4 regions of the Nocardioides sp. NBC_00850 genome follow, and region 4 is predicted to be linked to each of the others. Evidence: predicted binding sites of a transcription regulator. Region 4 holds the regulator's gene; each other region holds the start of a gene.
The links. Region 4 encodes LexA, which represses DNA repair genes until DNA is damaged. Its sites were predicted from a motif close to TCGAACANNTGTTCGA; they were not measured.
Positions count from the first base shown of each region.

Region 1: the regulator LexA is predicted to act here: its motif matches at 1,135-1,150, upstream of OH802_RS23730 (DUF222 domain-containing protein).
Region 2: the regulator LexA is predicted to act here: its motif matches at 1,530-1,545, upstream of ruvC (crossover junction endodeoxyribonuclease RuvC).
Region 3: the regulator LexA is predicted to act here: its motif matches at 1,150-1,165, upstream of recA (recombinase RecA).

Region 1 is NZ_CP108845.1:4,890,034-4,894,809, reverse strand. Features, by position in the region: gene OH802_RS23735 (YncE family protein) at 1-698, opposite strand, end outside; gene OH802_RS23730 (DUF222 domain-containing protein) at 1,165-2,427, shown strand; gene OH802_RS23725 (TIGR03085 family metal-binding protein) at 2,644-3,267, opposite strand; gene OH802_RS23720 (ABC transporter ATP-binding protein) at 3,356-4,776, shown strand, end outside.
Region 2 is NZ_CP108845.1:3,530,763-3,535,538, forward strand. Features, by position in the region: gene pdxT (pyridoxal 5'-phosphate synthase glutaminase subunit PdxT) at 1-518, shown strand, start outside; gene OH802_RS17135 (YebC/PmpR family DNA-binding transcriptional regulator) at 626-1,393, shown strand; gene ruvC (crossover junction endodeoxyribonuclease RuvC) at 1,564-2,088, shown strand; gene ruvA (Holliday junction branch migration protein RuvA) at 2,085-2,684, shown strand; gene ruvB (Holliday junction branch migration DNA helicase RuvB) at 2,690-3,787, shown strand; gene yajC (preprotein translocase subunit YajC) at 3,875-4,243, shown strand; gene secD (protein translocase subunit SecD) at 4,251-4,776, shown strand, end outside.
Region 3 is NZ_CP108845.1:3,319,602-3,324,377, reverse strand. Features, by position in the region: gene recA (recombinase RecA) at 1-956, opposite strand, end outside; gene OH802_RS16100 (DUF4396 domain-containing protein) at 1,205-1,963, opposite strand; gene OH802_RS16095 (DUF6153 family protein) at 2,095-2,538, shown strand; gene OH802_RS16090 (DUF305 domain-containing protein) at 2,633-3,277, shown strand; gene OH802_RS16085 (MFS transporter) at 3,330-4,568, opposite strand; gene OH802_RS16080 (DUF3046 domain-containing protein) at 4,565-4,759, opposite strand; gene OH802_RS16075 (methyltransferase domain-containing protein) at 4,775-4,776, opposite strand, start outside.
Region 4 is NZ_CP108845.1:100,013-104,788, forward strand. Features, by position in the region: gene nrdR (transcriptional regulator NrdR) at 1-78, opposite strand, end outside; gene OH802_RS00475 (hypothetical protein) at 477-1,370, shown strand; gene OH802_RS00480 (LysM peptidoglycan-binding domain-containing protein) at 1,482-1,874, opposite strand; gene lexA (transcriptional repressor LexA) at 2,056-2,823, shown strand; gene OH802_RS00490 (alkaline phosphatase D family protein) at 2,910-4,592, shown strand; gene OH802_RS00495 (MXAN_6640 family putative metalloprotease) at 4,715-4,776, shown strand, end outside.

The sequences.
Region 1 (4,776 bases), 1.4 Mb from region 4:
ATCAGCGGCAGCGAGTCGAGGGAGATCTCCTTCTGGTCGCCGGGCAGGTAGACGCGACCGATGGAGGCGTGGAAGATGCGCGAGCCATCCTCGGAGTAGTTGTTCTCGTGGGGCGTCTCGCCCGACTCGAACGTACGCAGCCGCTCACCCGTCCGCGGGTCGCCCGCGCCGCCCATCCAGTACTCGTGCACCGAGCGCGAGGTCGAGTCCGAGACCAGCAGCTTGGTGCCGTCGGGGGAGAGGCCCATGTGGTCGGTGCGGTGGCCGTCCATCTGCTGCTCGACCACGACGGAGTCCGGCGAGCCCGCGAGCGCCTTCTCGATGTCGATCCAGACCACGTCGGCGAGGCTGGGGCGCGAGACCGCCAGCAGCTTGCCGTCCCGGGTCGTGAACATGTCGTCCACGAGCTGGTCGTTGCCTTCGCCGGGGCCGTAGCGGACGAGGTAGTACATCGCCAGCCGCTCGGGATCCTGGTGGATCTCGGCGATCTCCTCGTCCTTGTCCGGCACCAGGTCGATGTCCTTGCGCAGCACCTCGAAGCTGCGCGCATCGACGATCGAAGCCGTTCCGTCCCAGTTGTTGCCCACGACCATCACGTCCCGCAGCTCTGGTGTCGCGCTCGCGCTCACTGCTGGAGCGGCTGCGCTGAGTGAGAAGACGAAGAGCATGGCGACGGTGACTGCTGCCGCACGACGCATCGTGGGACCTCCTGGGGGATTCGGTTATCTGAGACACAACGTCCCTGGTGGTGGGAGGTTACGGGCGGGTAGGGGTCTTGGGCGTGCGCGGACTGTTTTTCGGGGTTGGGGTGGGCCGCCGACCCGTTTTTGAGGGTCTTCTCGACAGTCCCCGGAGTAAAGGACGGCCTTCGGCCGCCGGCTTCGCCGGCCGCTTCGCGGTCCTTGACACCGGGGCCCGTCGAGAAAAGATTTGGCTGGCTATCGGGGCGGCGGCCCGGGTGTGGCGCGGAGAGAATCTTGCGCGTTGAGGTTGGCATTGATGGGGCGTGAGGGTGGCCCTTCGGGCCACTTACCATCCACAGATGCTAGGTCGTTCGCTCACCGCGAAAACGGTGGTTGACCTGGGAAAATAGATGGCCAGAGAAGGGCTGGAGGCGTAGAATCAGACCCATCACAGCACACCTCTTCGAAGGGGAAGATGGCGATGAGCCTCGGCCGCTCGATCGACCACTGGGGCACCAACCCCGGCGACGCGATCGACGCTGCCTTGAAGGCCATCGAGACCGCCCTCCAAGAGCTGTTGTCCACCGATCCCGCCTATTGGCGCACGGACCAGAAGAAGGACCTACTGGAACGGTTGGAGAAGCTCCAGGCCCAACAAGCCGCCCTGAAGCTGCGGGTGCTCGCGACGGCTGGTGATATCGCCGAGGAGACCGGAGCGAAAGACGCCTCCGGGTGGATGCGAACCGAGCTCCTCGTCGACAAGGCCGTCGCTCGCTCCCAGGTGAAACTCGCGACGGTGGTGACCAAGTACGACCTCGTGGCCACTGGCCTCGCCGAAGGCATCGTGTCCCAGGACAAAGCCCGAGTGATCACCCAAGCCCTCGACGCCATCGAGACCGATCCCGCCGCCAGTGGCGAGGATCTGGTCCTGGCCGAGAAGCTCTTGGTCGACTACGCCAGCCAGTTGACGGCGAATGAGTTGAAGATCGTCGGGCGACGGATCCTGGCCGAGGTCGACCCGGATCGGTTCGAGCAGGCTGAAGCCAAGGCTCTGCAGCGCGAAGAAGAGCACGCCCAACGGCGTACCTTCTTCCAGTCCCGCGACAATGGGGACGGGACTGTGGAGATCCACGCCCGCGTTTCCCGTGCGGTCGGGATGCGGCTCCGCACCCAGCTGGACTCGCTAGCCCAGCCCAGGAAGCTTTCGGCCGAAGACAAGGGCCACAAAGCCCCGTATGACCGACTGCTGGGTCAAGCCTTCGCCCGGGTGATCGAGACCTACGACGTCGACCAACTGCCCCGGCACGGTGGTCACGGCACCACGGTGTTCGTCACGATGAGCGTCGATGACCTCCGCAAGGACCTCGGCACCGCAGCCCTCGGGTTCGCCGGAGAGCAGATCACCGCCGCCGAAGCCCGACGAATGGCCTGCAACGCGGATCTGGTCCCGGTGGTGTTGGGCACCGACTCCGAGATCCTCGACCTGGGCAGGACCGCGAGGTTGGCGTATCCGATCCAACACAAGGCGCTCCGGCTACGAGATAAGTGTTGCCAGGCCGAAGACTGCGACGCACCGGCAGCCTGGACCGAGGCCCATCACCTCAAACCCTGGTCCGAAGGCGGCCTCACCAACCTGGCCAACATGGTCTTGCTCTGCTCCAATGACCATCGCCGGATCCATGACCCCAACTACGGGTACGAGCGGCTCCCGAGCGGGCGGATCCGGTTCACCCGGCGCACCTGAGCGACCTGCTCTGGTGCGACCGCTCGCCGCGTGTCCTTGTGAAGGATTCACAAGGTGTCATCGTCTTGTAAAAGCACGAGGAGCCCGTCCGCTGCCAGGAGTCACCGACCGGGCTCCCAGGCCCGTACGCAACCAAAGAAATCCGCGCCAAACCGATCCGGCGAGAACATCATCCGTAACGGGTCGGCGGCCCCAGCCCACGAAGCAACATCAGCCTCAGAACCCGAGACTGGCGTTCTCCAACTGAGTGATCCGCTCCGCCGGTCCGTCGAAGGACAAGCCCCGCACCTCATGACGCCCGAAGCAGAAGAGCAGGAGCTCGCCGACCGGGCCGGTGATGGTGACGGGCTCGTCGCCGGCGCGGAGGGTGGCGGTGTCGGTGCCGTTGCTCACCACGAGCGGCGTGTTAGCGGAGCGGACCAGGCCCTTGCCGAGAAGCTTCAGGGTGCGCCAGAGGTCTCGTTCGGCAGCGGCGGGGAGCGTACGCGGCTCCCAGCCCGGCCGGGCGCGGCGGAGGTCCTCGTGGTGGACGAAGAACTCGACGGTGTTGACCGCCCTTTCGATGGGACCGAGAGCGAACGGCGTGCCCTTCGGGTCGCGGAGGCGGGCGGCGAGAGCGTCGAGCGGCTGGGCGGCGTACGCAGCCTCCGCCTTCCTCAGCACGGGCGCGAGCGGCGCCAGGAGGATGCCCGCCGCTGCCCACGGGCGGCGTTCGCGGACGAGCAGGTGCACCAGCAGGTCCTTGACGTCCCAGCCTTCGCAGAGCGTGGGGGCCGTCGGCCCGAGGGAGACGGCGGTGTCGCACAGGGCGATGCGCTCGGAGCGCGCGAAGGAAGCCACGGCCTGCACCTTATCGAGCCAATCCAGCGCTGGGTGGTTTCAAAAAAATTCGTCGCAGTCACGGTGCTGACCTAGGCTTTACCTCGAGATGAGCGACGAGGAACAAATACCCCAGCGGGCCACGACGACCGACGGGTTCAAGGTTCTTGGAGTCGCCATCCGGCGCGAGTGGGCGGTCTTCACGCTCTCGACTCTGGGCTCTGCGCTCTTCGGTGCGCTGACCGTCGCCGACGCCTGGGTGCTGGGCTGGTCCACCGACCATGTGCTGGTGCCGGCGCTGCGCGACGGCGAGATCGGCGCCGGCTGGCTGTGGGCCGTGGTTGGACTCTTCGTCGGTGTCGCGATCCTGCGTGCCGTCGGGGTGGTGGCGCGGCGGCTGGGCGCCGGGGTGATGCAGTACCGCATGCAGGCCCATTCGCGTCGCGCGGTCACCCGCCAATACCTCGCGCTTCCCCTCGCCTGGCACCACCGGCACCCGACCGGCCAACTGCTCTCCAACGCCAACTCCGACGTCGAGGCGTCCTGGGCGCCGATCGCGCCGCTGCCGATGGCGGTCGGGACGCTCGCGATGATGGTGATCGCGATCGGGCAGATGTTCTGGACCGACGTCGTCCTGGCCTCGATCGCGATCCTCGTGTTCCCGGCGGTCGTCGTCGCCAACCTGGTCTTCCAGCGCTTCTCCTCGCCGCTGATGACCCGCGCCCAGCAGCTGCGCGCGGAGCTCTCCGGGATCGCGCACGAGTCCTTCGACGGTGCCCTCGTCGTCAAGACGCTGGGCCGCGAGGCAGAGGAGACCACCCGCTTCCAGGACAAGGCCCAGGAGCTGCGCGACGTCAACACCCACGCCGGCCGGCTCCGCGCCGCCTTCGACCCGATCCTCGCCGCGCTGCCCAACGTCGGGGTGCTCGCCGTCCTGGCCGTCGGCGTCGGCCGTGTCTCCAGCGGTGCCGCCGCACCCGGTGACGTCGTCCAGATCAGCTTCCTGCTCACCATCGTCGCCTTCCCGATCCGCTCCTTCGGCTGGCTGTTGGGCGAGTTCCCGCGCAGCGTGGTCGGCTATCGGCGGGTCCAGCGGGTACTGGACGCGACCGGGCGCCTGGCCTACGGCAGCGCGACGACCAGCCGCGAGCCGACCGGCGCCCGCGTCCGGGTCGACGGCATCTCCTACGCCTACGCCGACGGCCCGACGCTCCTCGACGGTGTCGACTTCGAGGTCGAGCCGGGGCGTACGGTCGCGATCGTCGGCGAGACCGCCGCCGGCAAGAGCACCCTGACCATGCTGCTCGCGCGGCTGGTCGACCCGGAGGCGGGCCGGATCACCCTGGACGGCAACGACCTGCGCGACCTGGGCGCGGGGGAGTGGGCCCGGGTGGCGGCGCTGGTGCCGCAGACGGCCTTCGTCTTCGACGACTCCGTACGCGGCAACGTCACCCTCGGCGCCGACCTCACCGACGACGAGGTCTGGTCCGCGCTCAAGGCCGCCCAGGCCGACGGCTTCGTCACCGCGCT
Region 2 (4,776 bases), 2.7 Mb from region 4:
CCCTCGACCGCCTGGGGGTGAAGGGGACGTCCGTACGCCGCCGGGAGGAGCTCGACGCGTGCGACGCGCTCGTCATCCCCGGCGGTGAGTCGACGACGATGTGGCGCCTGGCGCGTACGTTCGAGCTGCTCGACCCGCTCCGCGAGCGGGTCCGGGGCGGGATGCCGGCGCTCGGCACCTGCGCCGGGATGGTGCTCCTGGCCGACCGGCTGCTCGACGCGGCGCCGGGCCAGGAGACCATCGGCGGGCTCGACATCACGGTCCGGCGCAACGCCTTCGGGCGGCAGACGGAGTCGTTCGAGACCGACCTGGAGCTCACTGGCCTCGACGGCACGATCCACGGCGTCTTCATCCGGGCGCCCTGGGTCGAGGAGATCGGCCAGGGCGTGGAGGTCCTGGCGAGCGTGGGGGAGCACCCCGTCGCCGTACGTCAGAACCAGCTCATGGCGACGAGCTTCCATCCCGAGGTCAACGCCGATGACCGGCTGCACCGGCTGTTCCTGGATACCTGCTGCTGACGGTGACGCACCGCACGTAGTTAGAATGGACACCTGCTGCCCTGTGACGTCTTCCGGTGGTGGCACGACAGCATCAGCGACGACGCGGGGCAAAGGACGGTTTCCAGATGAGCGGCCACTCCAAGTGGGCAACGACGAAGCACAAGAAGGCGGCGATCGACGCCAAGCGCGGCAAGCTCTTCGCCAAGCTCATCAAGACGATCGAGATCGCGGCCAAGACCGGCGGTCCCGACCCGTCGGGCAACCCGACCCTCTACGACGCGATCCAGAAGGCCAAGAAGCAGTCGGTCCCCAACGACAACATCGACCGCGCGGTCAAGCGCGGTGGTGGGCTCGACGGCGGCGGGGTCAGCTACGACACGATCATGTACGAGGTCTACGGCCCCCAGGGCGTCGCGCTCCTCATCGAGTGTCTGACCGACAACCGCAACCGGGCGGCGATGGAGGTGCGCACCGCGGTCACCCGCAACGGCGGCACCATGGCCGACCCGGGCTCGGTCTCGCGACTCTTCGACCGCAAGGGCGTCGTCGTCGTGGCCAAGGCGCAGGAGGGCAAGGAGATCTCCGAGGACGACCTCCTCGAGGCCACCCTCGACGCCGGTGCCGAGGACGTCAACGACCTCGGTGAGTCCTTCGAGATCGTCTCCGACCCGTCCGACGTCGTCGCGGTCCGCACCGCGCTGCAGGACGCCGGCATCGACTACGACTCCGCCGAGGTCCAGTTCGTCGCGAGCATGGACATCCCGGTCGCCGACGCCCCGTCCGCCGAGAAGGTCTTCAAGCTCATCGACGCCGTCGACGACCTCGACGACGTACAGAACGTCTTCTCCAACGCCGACATCCCCGACGAGGTCATGGAGACCGTCGACGCCTGAGCACCACCGGCCGAATCGGTAGTTTCGGCGGGTCGAATCGTTGGTTGTGGGCGACGAAACTCTACTTTCGTCGCCCACAACTGCATTCTCGGCAGGGCGTGTCAGGGCTGGGGAGACAAGCCCTAGTCTGTACGCTACGAACAGGCGTTCGATCGGACGAAGGAGTGGGCGTGCGGGTGCTTGGGATCGACCCCGGCCTGACCCGGTGCGGGATGGGCGTGGTCGACGGGTCGCTCGGCCGGCCGCTGTCGATGGTGGACGTCGGAGTGATCCGTACGTCCTCCGATCTTCCCGTCTGGGAGCGGCTGGTGAGCATCGAGAAAGGCATCGACGCCTGGATCGAGGAGCACCAGCCCGACGCGGTCGCGATCGAGCGGATCTTCGCGCGCTCGAACGTCTCCACGATCATGGGTACGGCCCAGGCCAGCGGCCTCGCCATGGTCTGCGCCGCCCGGCGCGGTCTGCCGGTCGCCCTGCACACGCCCTCGGAGGTCAAGGCCGCCGTCTCCGGCAACGGCCGGGCCGACAAGCAGCAGGTGACCGCGATGGTGACCCGCATCCTGCGGCTCCCGACTCCGCCGAAGCCTGCCGATGCCGCCGACGCGCTCGCGCTGGCCATCACCCACCAGTGGCGCGGAGGCGCCCAGAACCGCATCGAAGCCGCGGTGGCCGCGGCCGGAAAGGTACGCAGATGATCGCGTCCGTGCGCGGCAAGGTCGCCGCCGTCAGTCTCTCCACCGCCGTCGTCGAGGTCGGCGGCATCGGGATCGAGCTGCTCTGCACGCCCAACACGCTGGCCACGCTCCGGACCGGCGAGGAGGCGCACCTGCCGACCAGCCTGGTCGTGCGCGAAGACTCGCTGACCCTCTTCGGCTTCACCGACACCGACGAGCGCACCCTCTTCGAGCTGCTCCAGACCGCCTCCGGCGTCGGCCCGAAGCTCGCCCAGGCGATGCTCGCCGTCCTCTCGCCCGACGGCATCCGCCTGGCCATCGCGGGCGAGGATGCCAAGACCCTCACCAAGGTTCCCGGCATCGGCCAGAAGGGCGCCCAGCGGATCATCCTGGAGCTCAAGGACAGGATCGGCGCACCGACCGGCACCGCTTCCGCCCCAGCGCGCGCCACCGCAGCGGCGCCGTGGCGCGACCAGGTCACCGAGGCCCTCGTCGGCCTGGGCTACAACGCCCGGGACGCCGACAAGGCGGTGACCGCGATCGAGCCCGAGGCCGGCGACCAGGCCAACATCTCGTTGCTGCTCCGGGCAGCTCTACGCACCCTTTCGAAGGCGTAAAAACAATGCACGAGGACGACCTGGACCGGGCCGAGGAGGACTCCCGCTTTGATGGGTACAGCTCCTCGCTCACCATCGCCGAGGCCGACGGCGACGACCGGGCCGTCGAGGCCGCGCTGCGCCCGAAGACCCTCGACGAGCTGATCGGCCAGCAACGCGTCCGCGAGCAGCTCGGCCTCGTCCTGGAGGCGGCCCGGCAGCGTGAGCGGGCCCCCGACCACGTACTCCTGTCCGGGCCGCCAGGCCTCGGCAAGACCACGCTCGCGATGATCATCGCGGCCGAGATGTCGGCGCCGCTTCGGATCACGAGCGGCCCGGCGATCACCCATGCCGGCGACCTGGCCGCGATCCTGAGCGGGCTCAACGAGGGCGAGGTGCTCTTCGTCGACGAGATCCACCGGATGAGCCGACCCGCCGAGGAGATGCTCTACCTGGCGATGGAGGACTTCCGGGTCGACGTGGTCATCGGCAAGGGCCCGGGCGCGACCGCGATCCCGATCGACCTGCCGCCGTTCACCCTGGTTGGCGCAACCACGCGCGCCGGCCTCCTTCCCGGCCCGCTCCGGGACAGGTTCGGCTTCACCGGCCATCTCGAGCTCTACGACCCGGCCGATCTCGAGCTGATCGTGCGCCGTTCCGCGGGCCTGCTCGAGGTCACTCTCAAGGACGACGGCGCCGCCGAGATCGCCGGCCGCTCCCGCGGCACCCCGCGGATCGCCAACCGGCTGCTGCGCCGCGTACGCGACTATGCCCAGGTCAAGGCCGACGGCACGGTCACCCAGCAGATCGCCGAGAAGGCGCTCGATCTCTACGAGGTCGACCCGCTCGGTCTGGACCGCCTCGACCTGGCCGTCCTCGACGCCCTGTGCCGGAGGTTCGGTGGCGGGCCGGTGGGCATCTCCACCCTCGCCGTCGCGGTGGGGGAGGAGCGGGAGACGGTCGAGGAGGTGGCCGAGCCGTTCCTGGTGCGTTCCGGCTTCCTGGCACGTACGCCGCGTGGCCGGGTCGCGACCCCGGCAGCATGGGAGCACCTCGGCCTGCCGGTGCCGGCCAACGCCGAGGCTGCGGCCTGGTCCAAGGAAACGCTCTGGGATGAGGCCTGATTCACAGTCTCAACCAGGTGCCTGGTTAGACTTGCACGTCGCCGTGCGCCTGCCGGTGACCACTCAGACTGTCGGAGCCGAACCCCCGTGGAATTCCTTCCTTTTATCGTCATCATCGTCCTGTTCTACTTCCTGTTGATCAGGCCGCAGCAGAAGCGTGCGAAGCAGGCTCGTGAGCTCCAGCTCAACCTCCAGCCGGGTGACCGGGTGATGCTGACCGCCGGGTTCTTCGGCACGGTGACGGAGGTCGAGGAGACCACGACGAACATCAAGGTCGAGATCGCCGACGGCGTCGTCATCCAGGTGGTGCGCCAGGCCGTGGCCCAGAAGGTCACCGAGGCGCCTGCGGAGGAGTCCGACGAGGAGACCGGCGAGGAGCGCGAGGTCGAGGCTGCGGCCGACGAGACCTCCGCCGACGCCGAGAACGTCATCGTGGACCTCGACAAGAAGGACTGACCAACACATGGCACGCAAGACAGCGCGCCCCGGCCGGACACTCGCACTGCTCTTCTTGGCCATTGCGATCATGTTCGGCGGCATCGCGTTCGCCGGCACCTGGAAGCCCGAGCTGGGCCTCGACCTGCGCGGCGGCACCGAGATCTCGATGACCGCGGAGAACTCCGAGGGCGGATCGGTCCCGAGGGAGAGCCTCGACGAGGCCAAGTCGATCATCGACCAGCGGGTCAACGGCTCCGGCATCACCGGCGGCCGAGTGACCACCGAGGGCAACGACGTCATCAAGGTCTCCATCCCCGGCACCGGCAAGGTGCAGCAGGAGACCGCCGAGCGGGTCCGCCAGACCGCGAAGCTCCGCTTCCGCCTGGTCGCCTGCAGCCCGCAGAAGACGTGTGGCGCCGCCGACCCCAGCGGCTCGATGGTCCAGGACCCCTCGACCGGCACCGTGCCGGGCACCTCGCCGCGCGCGGCGTTCGGTGGCGAGACCGCCAGCGCCTCCGAGACCGCGAGCGCGTCCGACAAGGCCTCCGAGA
Region 3 (4,776 bases), 2.9 Mb from region 4:
AGCTCGTTGGCCAGGTCGGGGTTGTCCTTGAGGAAGTTGCGGGAGTTCTCCTTGCCCTGACCGAGCTGGTCGCCCTCGTAGGTGTACCAAGCGCCGGCCTTGCGGACCAGGCCCGCCTCGACACCGACGTCGATCAGGCCGCCCTCGCGGGAGATGCCCTTCCCGTACATGATGTCGAACTCCGCCTGCTTGAACGGCGGGGCCACCTTGTTCTTCACGACCTTGACGCGGGTGCGGTTGCCGACCATGTCGGTGCCGTCCTTGAGCGTCTCGATCCGGCGCACGTCGAGTCGCACCGAGGAGTAGAACTTCAGCGCGCGACCACCGGTCGTGGTCTCGGGCGAGCCGAACATCACGCCGATCTTCTCGCGCAGCTGGTTGATGAAGATCGCGGTCGTGCCGGAGTTGTTGAGCGCACCGGTCATCTTTCGCAGAGCCTGGCTCATCAGTCGAGCCTGCAGACCGACGTGGCTGTCGCCCATCTCGCCCTCGATCTCGGCCCGCGGCACCAGGGCCGCGACGGAGTCGATGACGATCAGGTCGAGCGCACCCGAGCGGATCAGCATGTCGGCGATCTCCAGGGCCTGCTCACCCGAGTCGGGCTGGGAGACCAGCAGGGCGTCGGTGTCGACGCCGAGGTTCTTCGCGTATTCCGGGTCGAGCGCGTGCTCGGCGTCGATGAAGGCCACGATGCCGCCGGCGCGCTGCGCGCTGGCGACCGAGTGGAGGGCCACCGTCGTCTTACCCGAGGACTCCGGACCGTAGATCTCCACGACCCGCCCGCGGGGCAGACCGCCCAGACCCAGCGCCACGTCGAGCGCGATCGAGCCGGTCGGGATCACTTCCAGCGGAGCCCGGGTCTCATCGCCCAGCCGCATGACCGAGCCCTTGCCGAACTGCCTCTCGATGTTGGCGAGAGCGGCGTCCAATGCCTTCTCGCGATCACCTGCCGCCATGTTCTTTCCTTCCTGAGGGGCAGACTTCTTCCCCTTGCCTGCCGCTTGTCCACGTGTCTTCGTCGTCATCAAGGCAGACGCTAGACGGGACCACCGACAGTTTTGAACGGGACCCTCTGGCACGGTGTTTCACGACCCTGTTTTTGCCTGGCCGATAGCACGAACCACGCTCCACCTACTACCACACACTAGCCCGAACAAGCGTTCGATGTGAACACCTGTTCGGGCGTGTCGAGGTCGTCGGATCCTCAGTGGCCCTGCATCTCGACCTGCTCGGCGGGAGCCGATCCGCCACCCATCTCGTCGGCGACGGCGACCGACAGGCCACCGAGCATGAAGGCGATGATCACCGCCGCCAGGGCACCGCTGGAGAAGGACGGGATGAAGCGGCGTACGCCCTCCTGGACCGGCTCCGCGCCGTGGTACTGGTGGGTGAGCGCATGCCCCTTGCCCCGCTGGAGCAGGTATCGGTTGACCGGGAAGGCCGCCACGAAGGCCACCGAGAGGGCGATCATCATCCCGATCCAGAACACGACGTTGACCAGGCCGGCCTCCATCGCCCCGGGAATGAGCGCCATCACCAGGTTGTCGACCAGCTCCATCGTGGCGATCGAGAGGGTGTCGGCGGCCAGCACGACGCTGAACGCCGCACCGACGGCCAGGCCCGACTTGAGCAGCGGCAGGGTCGAGAGGGCGTAGCCGAAGGCGAACGCCAGCGCGACGGCCAGGACGATCGTCCATCCGGTGCTGAGCCCGATCGCGGTGCCGATCATCAATCCGGCGATCTCGCCGATCGCACATCCGGTGAGGCAGTGCAGCGTGGCGCTGGCCGCCATCGCGTTCACCCCGCCGCCTCCGTGCGCACCGTGCGCACCGTGCGCACCGTGCGCGTCATGCGCCGAGTGGTCGCCGTCATGACCCTCGTGACCCTCATGGCCCTCGTGCATCGAGTGCTGATGTCCGCCGTGGTCGTGTCCGGCGTGCAGGTGCTCGTCATGCGACGTCATGTCGCTCCCTTGATCGATCGGTCCGTTGTGCCTACCCGACATTCATACCCCATGGGGGTATGACTCGCAAGCGACATCCGGTCGAAGACCTCACTTTGTCCAACCACGAAGGACTCCTTAGGGTGTGCTGTGTGTGGACGGCAGCGCGACGACGACAGCGGAGGACCCGTGCGGTCGCGCGCGCCGGCCTGCTGGCAGCGGTCGTGGTCACGGTCGCCGGTCTGCTGGCCATGCACGCGCTGAGCCTCCACGGCACCGACACCGACGGTGAGCACGGCGCGCTGAGCCTGCCGGCCGCCCACGTCGAGCACACGCACGCTCTCGAGCACACCGGCCACGGAGCAGCCGACGACGCCGGGCACCCGGGCGGCGACGAACACACGGCGATGATGCTGTGCGCGGCGTTCCTGCTCGCCGCCGGCGCGCTGCTGCTGAGCGGGCTGTGGCGACGTACTCCTGCCTGGTGGTTCTCGCGGGCCCGCGGCTGGTCCCGGACCAGCGGGTTCGCGCCCTTGCTCACCTGTCCCGCGACCGGCCCGCCCTCCGTATGGGCCTACTCCGTCATCAGGTGCTGAGCGGCCTGACCCACCCCGCGACCCGGGCCACGCCCGAGGTCCGCAGGTGGGTCAGCGATGCCCGTAATCAGCACTTGACAAGGAGAAACAACAGATGCGTACGCAACGTCCCCTCTTCCGCGCGACCTGGGCGGCGGCCGGCCTGGCCGTGCTGCTCACCCTGTCCGCCTGTGGCGGCAGCGAGGAGGCCGAGGCTCCTCAGAAGCTCTCGGAGACCGAGAACAACAAGGCCGATGTCGCCTTCGCGACCGACATGATCCAGCACCACGCCCAGGCCCTGTCGATGGTCGACCTGACCATGGACCGCGACCTCGATCCCGAGGTGCAGGAGCTGGCGGATTCGATCCGGGCGGCCCAGAGCCCCGAGATCGAGACCATGTCCGGCTGGCTCCAGCAGTGGGGCGAGGAGGTGCCGTCGACGATGCGTGACCACGTCAACGGCGGCCACGAGGGCCACGGCGACGACGAGGACAGCAGCATGTCCGACTCGATGGAGGGCATGGACGACGACATGCCCGGGATGATGTCGGTCGAGGACATGGACGCCCTCGAGAACGCCTCCGACGCCGAGTTCAGCGACATGTGGCTGAAGATGATGATCGAGCACCACGAAGGCGCGATCGAAATGGCCGAGACCGAGCAGGACGAGGGCGAGTTCAAGCCCGCCGTCGACCTGGCCGGGACGATCATCGAGTCCCAGACGGCCGAGATCGACACCATGGAGAAGCTCCTCGGCTGAGGACGCCTTGATGGGCAGGGCCGTCAGCGGCCCTGCCCATCATGCAGGCCTGTCAGGTCGACTTACGGGCCACGTACGCAGCCCCGAACAGCACCATGACCAGCAGGATCGTGCCGAGCGCGAGCGCCGGATATCCGGCCAGGTCGACGACGACGCCCGACAGCGCCCCGGCGACAGCAGCGGCGACGCCCATGATCAGGTCGGCGGTGCCCTGGACATCGGCACGCACCTCGAGCGGGGTGTGGTCCGCGACCGAGGTGGCCGCCGCGATCGTGGCCAGCGACCAGCCGAGGCCGAGCAGGAAGAGCCCGACGAAGATCCGCCCCGAGCTGCCCTCCGGCGCCGCGGCGCACAGGACCAGGGACACCAGGAGCACCCCGCCGCCCAGCGCCATCACATCGGCCCGGCCGACGCGGTCGGCGAGCCAGCCGGCGATCGGCGCGAAGGCGAACATGCCCAGTACGTGCCCACTGATCACCAGCCCGATGATCTCCAGGCCGGCGCCGCCGTGCTCCATGTGGAGCGGGGTCATCACCATCACCGCCACCATCGTGGCGTGGGCCGCGGCCTGCCCGACGACCGCCGCCGCCAGCGCGGGCCGCTCCCGGATCACCGCGATCGCCCGGCGCCAGCTCGTGCCCTTCGCCTTCTCTGCCGGCGGAGCACCCTCCCGGGCGACCAGCAGCGGGTCAGGTCGCAGGAAGACCCCGACCACCAGCGCGGCGGCCAGCATCCCCATCGACCCGATCGCGAACGGCCCGGTGAGCACCGGGATCCCGACGGAGTCGGAGAAGATCTCGGCGACGCCGGTCAGGTTGGGGCCGATCACCGCACCGAACGTCGTCGCCCACACGACGACCGACAGCGCCCGCGCACGGCTCCTGGCAGGTGCCAGGTCGGTGGCCGCGTAGCGCGCTCCGTTGTTGGCCGCGGTGGTCGCGCCCAGCAGCACCGCGCCGACCAGCAGCAGCGTCATCGAGCCGACCACGCCGGCCAGCACCGCCAGCAGCCCACCGGCCGCCCCGAGCAGGTAGCCCGCCACCAGCCCGAACCGGCGCCCGCGCGCGTCCATCACCCGCCCCAGGACGTACGCAGCGACGGCCGCGCCGAGCACCTGGGTCGTCTGCGAGAGACCCGCCATCGACTCCGAGCCGGACAGGTCGCGCGCCAGCAGGGAGGCGGTCGCGATGCCGATCGTGATGCCCATCGCCCCGACCGCCTGGGTGGCGACCAGGGTGAGGATGGTGCGCTTCTGGACCGCGGCCACCGAGGCCGGTGCGACCAGCGTCACCGCTCACGCGCCGGCAGCTCCAGGGCCGTCCAGACAGCGGCCCAGACCTCCTTGGGCGGGACGCCGTCGTCGAGGGCCTCCTGGACGGTGCGCCCGCCCAGGTCGCCCATGACGAACTGGCGTGCCCACGCTCGCGCGTAGCCCGCGCCGAGCGCCTCGTCCATCCGGGACCAGAACTCCGTGTGTCTCATCGCCCCGAATGCTACTC
Region 4 (4,776 bases):
CCGGATCTGGCCACCGTCCTCGGCCACGCGGGAGTCGAGCACCTTGGTGTCGCTGTGTCGGCAGAACGGACAGTGCACGGTAGAGCCCCTCTCGTGAGACCTGTGGATCCAGGCCGTCTCATTGGCGGCCCGAGCCTGTGGAACCTGTGGATATGAGCGTGAGTCCCTGTGGAACAACACCCCCATCGCTGTGGGCCATCCACCTGTTCATGTGAACTAGATGTGGATAACTACAGCGGTGTAACTACTAGATGTAGTGGTAACCGTACGCCCGCCCCCACGACGATGCAAGCGAGGGTCGGGTTTACCCGCGTGTCCGGCGTGTCGCCGGTCAAACACCGAAAGATTCCGGTTCAGCGGCGACGGACTGGCCTGGATGAGTAAGAATGACCCCCGTGACAAACATCTCCGGAGGAAATCGCGTCGGGTCGCGGAGAGGCACGCGCCCCAGAAGCGGTCCCCGGCCACCTTTCATCTTGCCTGCGATCGCGACACTGGCATTCCTCGTCATCTGGGGAGTGCTCGTGTGGGTCGCCGTCGGTTTCGGGGCCGACGCACGGGGAGGCGATTCCGGCGCCTGGGCGAAGCTCGCCATCGCGGCGGTCGTTGCAGTCGCCTGCCTCTTCCTGACCTTCACCTTCGCCGGGAAGGCCTGGCGGGCCTTCTCCGGCTCCCCCACCCCGCCACCCTCCGACGACTACACCGGAAGCCACTCCAACGCCTACGTCGAGGAGCAGGACTACTCGGCCCCGGCCTACTCCGACCAGGCCTACCCTGAGCAGGCTTACCCGGAGCAGGACTACTACGGCACCGGCTCCTACGGCTACGACGACACCGGCTACGGCCGGCACAGCTCCGACACCGGGAGCCAGCCGCCCTACGGCGACACCTCGAACCGCTCGGCCTACACCGACACCGGCTCCCAGTCGCCCTACGGCTACCCCAGCAGCGATCAGGGCTACGGCAACACCGGCAGCCGGGCCGCCTACGGCGCATCGGCCTACCAGCCGCCGACCAGCCCGCCGCCCACCCCACAGCCCTACTACTCCAGCCCGCCGACACCGACGTCGACGCCGCAGAGCACTCCGGGGTACGGCTCGCAGGGATACGGCACGGACAGCTACCCCACCCAGCAGGCCGGCTCCCCGCAGTATCAGTCCGGCGCCTACCAGACCCCGACCGGCTACGGCCAGACCGGCTCGCGGGCTCGACTGACCCAGGACCCCGCCGCGACCCAGGCGATGCCCACCCAGCGCCAGCCCCAGGACCCGCCGGTCGAGCCGGACGACGAGTGGCCGCCGCGGCACAGCACCCGCAACAAGCAGTGGCCGCCGGCCGAGCCGGACAGCCCCTACCGCGGGCGCCACTGACCCGACGCAGCGAGAGTGCTGCAGACGCTTCCCATCGTCTGCAGCACTCTCACTCTTTTTCCCCGGTAGCCGGCCGCCAGGGTCGAAGGAGCAGCCGGACATCTATAGGCGCTAGGGCGCGGTCGGGATGATCAGCGTCTGCCCGGACACGAGCATCGAGGACTCGAGACTGTTGAGATCCTTGATCGTCTGCTCCATCTCCCGAATCGAAGAGTCGGTGCCGGCGACGGCCTTCGAGGAGATATCCCAGAGCGTGTCGCCATCGCCGACGACCATCGTGTGGGCGGAGGGGGCGGGGCCACGAAATCCGGCATCAGTGTCGGCACCGTTCTCCACCGCGAACGCCACCCGCGCCCCGATCAGCGCGATCCCGAAGAGCACGACGAGCGCGAATGCGAACACGACGACTCGGCCGCGACGAGTGAGCCGCACGGTCGAGCGACGCACCTCAGGCGCCGGACGCGGCGGCTCGGCTACTGGCAGCACATAGACTGTTGCACTCATCTCACGGCCTCCTGATCACGGTCTCTCGATCACGTGTTCGATCGAGCACATGTTCGAAGGTAGATCACGTGTTCGAACAACGCAAGTAGCGACCCCAAGAATTTTCGAACACCGACACGCGCCGCGCATGAGGTCGAACAAATGTTTGATGTCGTGGTGCCAGAGGGACTAATGTGGTGACATGACCACGCAGAAGACAGGCACCGGATCAGGCGGTTCGAAGAAGAGCCGCGTCCGCGAGCTGCCCGACGGGCCGCCGGACGCGACCGGGCTCACGCCGCGTCAGCAGCGCATCCTCGCTCACCTGCGCGACAGCATCGAGCAGCGCGGCTACCCGCCCAGCATGCGCGAGATCGGCGCCGCGGTCGGGCTGACCAGCACCAGCAGCGTCGCCCACCAGCTCCGTGCGCTGGAGCAGCGTGGTCTGATCCGCAAGGACCCGAAGCGACCGCGCGCCCTCGAGGTCTTCCTCCCGGAGGTGATGGCCCACCGCAAGGCCATGTCCGGCGAGGAGCCCGAGTCGACGATCACCGCCGATGCCGACATCAACCCCAACCCCGACGCCGCCATGGTCCCGCTGGTCGGGCGGATCGCGGCCGGTGGCCCGATCCTGGCCGAGGAGACCTCGAGCCAGCAGAGCATCGAGGACGTCTTCCCTCTGCCCAAGCAGCTGGTCGGCAACGGCGACCTCTTCCTGCTCTCGGTCTCCGGTGACTCGATGGTCGACGCGGCGATCTGCGACGGCGACTTCGTGGTCGTGCGCCAGCAGCCGACCGCCGAGAACGGCGAGATCGTGGCCGCGCTGATCGACGGTGAGGCCACCGTCAAGACGCTCTCCCGCAAGGACGGCAAGGTCTGGCTGCTGCCGCACAACGCTGCGTACGAGCCGATCGACGGCACCCACGCGACGATCCTCGGCAAGGTGACGGCGGTCCTGCGCAGCCTCTGAGTCCTCCCGGAACCAGTCCGGGAACACTGCGTGAAATCCAGCCGCCGGCCCATGACAGGGCCGGCGGCTGCGTCGTTCCATACAGCGTGATCCAGACGCAGATCGACCGCCGCACCCTCATCGCCGCCGGGCTGGCGACCGCCGCAGGAGCCGGAGCCATCGCTCTCCCCGAGCCCGCCGAGGCCGCCAGCGGCTCGCTCAACCACTTCCAGCACGGCGTCGCCTCCGGCGACCCGCTCCCGGACCGCGTGGTCATCTGGACCCGGGTCACGCCGACGACGGACGCGACTCCGGGGTCCGGGCAGGGTGAGGAGGTCCTGGTCCGCTGGGAGGTCTCGCCCACCGCCGACTTCGGCCGCGTCACCGCGAAGGGATCCCAACAGACGGGCCCCCACCGCGACCACACCGTGAAGCTCGACGTCACCGGTCTGGCCCCGGAGAGCTGGTACTTCTACCGCTTCACCTACAACGGCCAGACCAGTCGGGTCGGCCGCACCCGCACCGCTCCGGCCGCGGACGCGGCCCCGGAGAACGTACGTTTCGGGGTGGTCTCCTGCTCCAACCTGCAGGCCGGCTGGTTCGCGTCCTACCGCCACCTGGCCGCCCGCGACGACCTGCACGCGATCCTCCACCTGGGCGACTACCTCTACGAGTACGGGCCCGGCGAGTACGGCTACGGCATGGCCAACGAGGACGTCCGGCCGCACGAGCCGGCCCACGAGATGCACACGCTGGCCGACTACCGGATCCGGCACGCGCAGTACAAGCGCGACGTCGACCTCTCCGCCGCCCACGCACGGCTGCCCTGGATCGTCACCTGGGACGACCACGAGTCGGCCAACGACGCCTGGCTGCTCGGCGCCGAGAACAACGAGCCCGGTGAGTACGATTGGATCGACCGCAAGACCAATGCCAACCAGGCCTACGACGAGTGGATGCCGCTGCGCGTCGACACTGCGACCACTGAGGGCGCCACGGTGGAGACCGACGACCACCTTCACGATCGCATCTACCGGCGACTGCGTTTCGGAAGCCTGCTCGAGCTGAGCATGCTCGACCTGCGCTCCTACCGCTCCCAGCAGGTCGCCCGCACCGACCTCGCCGGCGTCGACGACCCCGACCGCACGATCACCGGCGACGAGCAGCTGGCCTGGCTCAAGGACGGCCTGCTCACCGATGCCCAGTGGAAGATCGTCGGCAACCCGGTGATGATCGCGCCGGTCACCTTCGGCGCGCTCCCCAAGAGCCTGATCACTCCGGTCAACGATGTCACCGGCCTGCTGCCCGACAACGGCATCGCCTACAACGTCGACCAGTGGGACGGCTACACCGCCGACCGCACCGAGCTCTTCGAGCACATCCGCAACAACGCGATCACCGACACCGTCTTCGTCACCGGCGACATCCACTCAGGCTGGGCCTGCGACCTGCCGTACGACTCCGCCGTCTACCCGCTCGGCAAGACCGCCGGCGTCGAGTTCGTGGCCACCTCGGTGACCTCGAACAACCTCAAGGACATCCTCGGCGCGCCACGCCGCACGGTCAGCCTCACGGTCGAGAACATCATCAGGACCGCCAATCGCCACGTCCGCTATCTCAACTTCGACGACCACGGCTACTCCGTCCTCGACGTGACCCGCAACCGAGCCCAGATGGACTGGTACGTCATCGGCGAGCGCAAGGACTCCAACACCACCGCCACTTGGACCAGGTCGTACGCCACCGCAACCGGAAGCAACAGGCTCCATCACGTCACGCAGCCCGTCTAGGCCGTGTCCCCCGGACACAGCGGCGGTCAGCGCTTAGACTGCCCTGGTCTGCCTTCCCGAACGTCTGGTATCTCATGCGAAACATTGCCCGCCGGATCAACCGCAAACAACGATCCCTCGTCTTGATCGCAGGCATGGTCGTCGCGACGTTCGTCGCCACCATGCCCGCAACCGGTTCGACGCC